Regions from separate parts of the Bacillus sp. V33-4 genome, predicted to be linked through region 2. Evidence: predicted binding sites of a transcription regulator. Region 2 holds the regulator's gene; each other region holds the start of a gene.
What was found. Region 2 encodes LexA, which represses DNA repair genes until DNA is damaged. Its sites were predicted from a motif close to CGAACATATGTTCG; they were not measured.
Positions count from the first base shown of each region.

Region 1: CVD23_RS11475 (DNA polymerase IV) is a predicted target of LexA. The motif match lies at 996-1,009, and genes of this name have one in related genera.
Region 3: CVD23_RS11545 (Y-family DNA polymerase) is a predicted target of LexA. The motif match lies at 1,172-1,185, and genes of this name have one in related genera.

Region 1 is NZ_PGVC01000029.1:63,017-65,290, forward strand. It holds gene CVD23_RS11465 (M20/M25/M40 family metallo-hydrolase) at 1-320, shown strand, start outside; gene CVD23_RS11470 (chemotaxis protein CheW) at 453-929, shown strand; gene CVD23_RS11475 (DNA polymerase IV) at 1,064-2,274, shown strand, end outside.
Region 2 is NZ_PGVC01000018.1:48,095-50,368, forward strand. It holds gene CVD23_RS07155 (DUF4257 domain-containing protein) at 1-241, opposite strand, end outside; gene lexA (transcriptional repressor LexA) at 526-1,149, opposite strand; gene yneA (cell division suppressor protein YneA) at 1,310-1,627, shown strand; gene CVD23_RS07175 (YneB family resolvase-like protein) at 1,642-2,274, shown strand, end outside.
Region 3 is NZ_PGVC01000029.1:77,105-79,378, forward strand. It holds gene CVD23_RS11530 (SDR family NAD(P)-dependent oxidoreductase) at 1-192, shown strand, start outside; partial or broken gene CVD23_RS11535 (maltose acetyltransferase domain-containing protein) at 258-820, shown strand; gene CVD23_RS11540 (YqzH family protein) at 886-1,071, opposite strand; gene CVD23_RS11545 (Y-family DNA polymerase) at 1,252-2,274, shown strand, end outside.

The sequences.
Region 1 (2,274 bases), on a different contig from region 2:
TTGAAGCAGCTGCAGAGGAACGAGGCGGAAAAGCTGATGTCGATATTCAGGTTATGTATCCCGGCTTCAAGTACGGTGACGGAGACCATGTTGTTGAAATAGCCAAAAAAGCAGCCGCAAGAATCGGCCGCAGCTGCGAACTCCAAAAAAGCGGGGGCGGCAGCGATGCCAACGTGATCGCCGGTTTCGGCATCCCAACGGTCAATCTCGCTGTCGGTTATGAGGAAATTCATACAACTAACGAGCGGATGCCGATTGAAGAGTTAAACAAACTTGCAGAAATGGTGATTGCCATTATCGCGGAAGTAACTGAAGCTTAACCAATGAGGGAGCCATTGTGGTTCCCTTTTTTTATATAAAAATTCCTATTTACTATAGACAAATGACCTAGGTAATTTGTAATATAAAAGGTAGGTAAATATTGGTGTGTTTATATAATAGGGGGAATGAGCGTGAGTGAAATAAAAAAAGTGGTTGTTTTTCAGGTGGGAAGTGAAGATTATGCGATCCCAATCGAAAATGTTATTTCCATCGAAAAAATGGAGGGGGCAACGCCGATTCCCCACCTTCCGGAATATGTAAACGGGATTGTTAAGGTAAGAGGAGAATTAATACCTGTCATCGACTTTGAAAACATTTTATATAAGCGCAGTTTGGAGATCACTGAGCAAACAAGATTAATCGTCCTGCAAACAGATGATCTGGCGCTTGGCGTACTTGTGAAAGATGCGAAAGAAATTCTCGATATCCCGTCCGATGATCTAAAGCAGATCGGCTTAATCGCCTATCAAAAGACAAATTACTTCACCGGTGTAGCCAATCTGGATCAGCGTCTTATCACGATTATCGATCCATCCATTCTAGTCCAGTCGCTTGAAGGGATCAAAGAGATTCGAGAACATATGCAGGGTCAGGCACAAACAAATTAATTTTCAAACAGGAAACAGCTCTTCGATTGGGCTGTTTTTTTTAATTGGCCTAAAAAGCGCTGGTCAAGAACGTGTGTTTGTGAATGATTTCTGGTAAAATAAAGACAGAATCCGAAAATCAGGGAAGTGCCGGCATGAAAGAGATGTATCCAAAAAAGGGCCGAGTCATTTTGCACGTAGATATGAACAGTTTCTATGCTTCTGTGGAGATGGCATATGATCCATCTTTGAAGGGGAAGCCGCTTGCGATTGCCGGCAATGTTGAAGAACGGCGCGGCATTATTGTAACCTGCAGCTATGAGGCAAGGAAATTCGGCGTTAAAACAACGATGACTTTATGGGAAGCCCGCAAGCTTTGTCCACAGCTGATTGTCAAAAAGCCGAATTTTGAAAGATATCGGGCCGCTTCAATTGGAATGTTCGAGATCCTGCGGCAATTTTCCGACCTCGTCGAGCCGGTTTCAATCGATGAAGGGTATATGGATATCACGGAAAGCCATGAACTTGGCGAACCGCTTCTAATAGCCGAAACGATCCAAAACAGGATTTATGAGCAGCTTGACCTGCCCTGCAGCATCGGGATTGCTCCGAATAAATTTCTTGCCAAAATGGCATCCGATATGAAAAAACCAATGGGGATTACAATCCTAAGAAAGCGCGATGTACCAAAAATTCTCTGGCCACTGCCTGTCGGGGAGATGTATGGGATCGGTAAAAAGACGGCTGAAAAATTAGCTGCAATTGGAATTCACACAATTGGCGATCTCGCGGCCGCAGATCTGATTCCTTTGAAGAAGCACCTCGGGATTAATGGAGCGAGGCTGAAAGAACGCGCGAACGGCGAAGACCGCAGGCCCGTTGACCCTGAATCTGTGTCCGATTTTAAAAGCGTCGGCAATTCGACGACCCTTCCAAAGGATGTCGCCAATCAGCAGGCTCTTCTTCATGTTCTTGAAGGCCTGTCCGAAAAGGTGGCAATCAGGCTGAAGAGAAAGCAGGTTGTCGCGGCAAACATTGCAGTGACAATCCGCTATAAGGACAGAAAAACCATTACGAGAAGCAGAAAGCTCGACAACCCGATCAGCCGCAAAGAGGAAATACATTCTGCGGCCGGACAGCTTTTTTTAAAGCATTGGAACGGTGACCCGGTCAGGCTGTTGGGAGTCACCGGGACAGATCTTCAGGAAAAAGGACAGGCAATCAAACAGCTTGATCTATTTTCGTTTGAAGAAGACGCTAAAAAGGAGCCCCTGCTGCAAACGGTTGAAAAGCTGAGGGAGAAATATGGCAAACATATCATCGAACATGCAGGGTCACTGGCGGACAAGGACGGACAGAATCCGAA
Region 2 (2,274 bases):
GCGCTTCTCCACCTAACCCGGCGACAATCGAAATAAAGAGAACGTTCAACACTGAATTGATCCCCGAAGATAAAACGAGAAGAGCTGCCGACATTGCCCCCGTTAGAAAGTCCTCAAAAAACCCTAAATAAATAAATTTCTTTGTTTTCCGTGGCATGATCATTTTGCCCTTGCTTTTAACATGTCCAATAACCCCGGCAAGCCCACCAAATAACGTTGCGAAGACAATGTTTTCATACATACTTCCTTCACACTCCCACGGTCGAATATTTGGAAAGACCCTAGGTTAATTCTTGCTGTATATTTATTATAATTGTTTTCCTTTCTTGATAATATATGTAAATATATCGAATTTTCTGATTAATTTTTGTGGTCCATGATTACTATAAATGGCAAGAGACTGGATATAAAGATTCATTTCTGCCTTTTTTGTAACCTTTTGCACTAAGATATATTTAGTTGGCAAGAATAGTGTCACCAAAAAGCCAAAGCAAGCCATTCGGCTTGCTTTCTTTAACAAATAAATTAATGGATATGGCGGTATACACCGATTACCCTTCCAAGTATCGAGACATGGCGGAGGATGATCGGTTCCATGGTGGAATTTTCAGGCTGGAGGCGAAAAAAGTCCTTCTCTTTAAAAAAACGTTTTACCGTCGCTTCATCTTCTTCCGTCATTGCTACGACAATGTCCCCATTATTTGCGGTTTGCTGCTGCTTCACAATCACATAGTCGCCATCAAGAATCCCTGCTTCTATCATACTATCACCCATGATTTCAAGCATAAATACGTGATCATCCGCCGGAGCAAGCCGTTCGGGAAGTGGGAAGTATTCCTCAACATTTTCAACGGCTGTAATCGGCAGACCGGCTGTTACTTTACCGACAATCGGGACACTTCTCACATTAATCTGCGGAATGTGTGCTGCTTCATCTAACTCAAGTATCTCAATTGCACGCGGCTTTGTAGGGTCACGGCGAATGAGTCCTTTGCTTTCAAGCCGTGCAAGATGACCATGGACGGTTGAGCTGGAAGCAAGTCCTACTGCCTCGCCGATTTCCCGTACGGAAGGGGGATATCCCTTTTTTTTCACTTCTTCTTTAATAAAAGAAAGTATATCTTGTTGGCGTTTCGATAGTTTTGGCATAACTATGCACCTCGTTATGGTTATTGTTGAATTAAGTATAGCATGTATGTGGACAGTATACAAACATAAGTTCGAGTTTTTTTGTTGACATGAAACAAACGTTCGATTTATAATCAATTTAACAAATACGAACATATATTCTGAAATGGAGTGTTTTGAAATGGAAACGATGAGAAAACTATGGTCCAACTACTATTTTGCTATCCTGCTTATTTTGTTTAGTTTTGCTACAGCTTTATTAATTAACGGACCCGACGAAGGCGAAAACTATATGAAAATTAAAGTGGCGGAAGGCGACACTTTATGGACGCTATCGAACGAATTCTCAAATGAACACTCATTGTCGCCACAACAATTTGTCAGTTTAGTAGAAACGCTTAACGGTATCAGCGGGGATCTAATTTATCCTGGAGATGAAATTGTGATTCCCGTAGGTGAATCACCGGCGGATGATATTAAAATTTATGCCGGTGAATAAGGAGCATTAAAAAAATGAATGCTATTCTTTACAGCCGGGTCAGCACGACCAAAGAATCCCAGGAAACTTCCTTGCTGAGGCAAGAAGAAGAGTTAATCAATCTTGCTGAAAAATACAAATATCATATTATTGCTTCTATTAAAGAACGAGCAAGTGGTTATGAACTCGACCGGGAAGGAATCCTTCAACTACTCACCATCATCAAGCACAGCGATATTGACGCAGTTCTTATCCAGGATGAAACGAGGCTTGGGAGAGGCAACGCGAAAATAGCACTCCTGCACTGCATCTTCAAAGAAGGCGTGAAAATTTACAGCATAGCTGACAACGGTGAACTGCAATTGTCAGAGTCGGACTCAATGGTATTAAAAATAGTTGGCATGGTTGAGGAGTATCAACGGAAAATCCATAATATAAAAATAAAAAGAGGGATGGTCCGTGCCGTCAGCAAAGGGTACCGTCCTGAAAAGAATTTGAAAAACCTTGGCGTGAACTCAGGCAGAGACCGAATTGAGGTACCTATTGAGGAAATTGTTCGTCTGCGGAAAAACGGGCTGACTTTCGCTGAGATTGCAGCTACACTAAGGGGATTCGGTTATGAAGTGTCGAAGGCTACCACCCACAGACGATACCAGGAATATAGTCAA
Region 3 (2,274 bases), on a different contig from region 2:
GGTACATATGTAAAAAATATTCGGCGTTTCATGCTTGATCCGAAGGACGTCGCAGAGAAAATCGTGAATAGAATGCTGACGCCGACCCGTGAGATTAACCTGCCGCGCTGGATGAATGCCGGCAGTGTTGTTTACGCGTTGTTCCCGAGGCTGTTTGAGCGCCTTGGCAAGAGAGCTTTTAACCAGAAATAGCCGATCGTTTTTCCGGTTCACGACAACTGTCGCGGGAAACTAAAAAGCATAGGTAGGTGGTTTAAATGAGTTCTGAAAAGAAAAAAATGCTGAACGGCGAGCTGTATGTTGCGTCCGATCCTGTGCTTGTGAAAGAACGCGAATACGCCCGAAAGCTTACCCGTCTATACAACGAAACTTTGGAAACAGAGTATGATAAGAGAACGTCGATCTTAAAGGAACTGTTTGGATCTACTGGGGAAAATCTCTTCGTTGAACCATTTTTTCGCTGTGATTACGGCTACAATATTCATGTCGGTGAAAATTTTTATGCCAATTTTGATTGCGTCATATTGGATGTGTGCGAGGTTCGGATCGGCGAAAATTGTTTTATGGCGCCTGGCGTCCATATTTACACGGCAACCCATCCACTCGATCCATACGAGCGCATCGCCGGGACTGAATACGGAAAGCCTGTTACAATGGCAGCAATGTCTGGATTGGCGGACGGGCGGTTATTGCTCCCGGGGTGACTATCGGTGACAACGCTGTTATTGCAGCCGGAGCTGTTGTGGTAAAAGATGTGCCGGAAAACACGGTGGCAGGTGGCAATCCCGCTAAAATAATCAAGGCGATCGATGTAAAATAATCTGGCTGATGCATTGCGCATCGGCTTTTTTTAGTTATCGTTTATGCCGTTTTGGCATGCGAAATTTAACCGGTTAAATACTCATAAACGACATCATTCACAATATCATGCAGATCTACGTCTGCTTCCTCCTGTTTTTGCCCGACAATTTTTTGATATAAATTATCGTAATCTTCTTCACTCAGCGGCAGCTCATGCTGGTATTGCCGCAAGCAATTTTGAATCATTTTAAAAATAAATTTTTTATCCATGTCGTTACACCTCGAATTGATTATAACGCTTTTCCAAAAAAGAATCAGGCTGGCACGAAAGTCGATTTCAAGAAATTCGTCGTAAAATTTCCATTGAATAAGAACGTCTATTCGCTTAATATAATGGGTACAATGAAATGGAACAAACGTTCTGTAATTATAGAAAATGGAGGAGCGTTCATGGTCAATTACAACGAGATGCCGCACAAACAGATTTTATGCATTGACATGAAAAGCTTTTATGCAAGCTGTTCTGCTGTCATGCAAGGCCTTGATCCGCTTAATTGTTATTTGGCGGTCATCAGCCATTTGGAAAACCCCGGCAGTATCGTGCTCGCTGCTTCACCGCGTTTAAAAAAGGAGTTCGGTGTAAAAACCGGTTCGCGGCTGTTTGAAATTCCGAATGATCCGCGCATTATTCTCGTCGAACCACAGATGGCTACATATATGCGCATTTCCACCGAAATTACCCGCGTATTTCACCGCTACGTTCCGAAAGAATCGATTCATACGTACAGTGTCGATGAAAGTTTTATCCAGGTAGATGGAGTGACCAACATCTTTGGCGATGCAACGACAATTGCCAGAAAAATAAGAGATGATATTGAACGCGAATTTCAGCTTACCTGTGCGGTTGGGATTGGACCGAACATGTTGATGGCAAAGCTTTGCCTCGATCTTGAAGCGAAAACAAACGGAATTGCGGAGTGGACGTATGATGACGTACCGGAAAAGCTTTGGACGGTGTCTCCATTAAGCAAAATGTGGGGAATCGGCAGACGGATGCAGAAAAATCTCAATGGGATGGGGATTTTTACGGTCGGGCAACTGGCCCGCTATGATTTGAAAAAGCTTGAAAAAAAGTTTGGGATTATCGGGAATCAGCTTTATTATCATGCCTGGGGAATCGATTTTTCCGATATTGGCGCCCCGATTATGGAAGGGCAGCTTAGCTATGGGAAAAGCCAGATTCTGCTCCGCGATTATAAAGAGGAGGATGAGATTAAAAGTGTGATATTAGAAATGTGCGAGGAGGTTGCAAAACGAGCGCGTGATGAAAAAAAGGCCGGGAGAACGGTCAGTTTCGGTGCCGGCTACAGCGAGGATGAATTTGGCGGCGGCTTTTACCGCTCGAGGACGATGAAGGAGCCGACAAATGTGACGATGCAACTTTACCGGGTCTGCCTTGAGCTTTTCGATGAA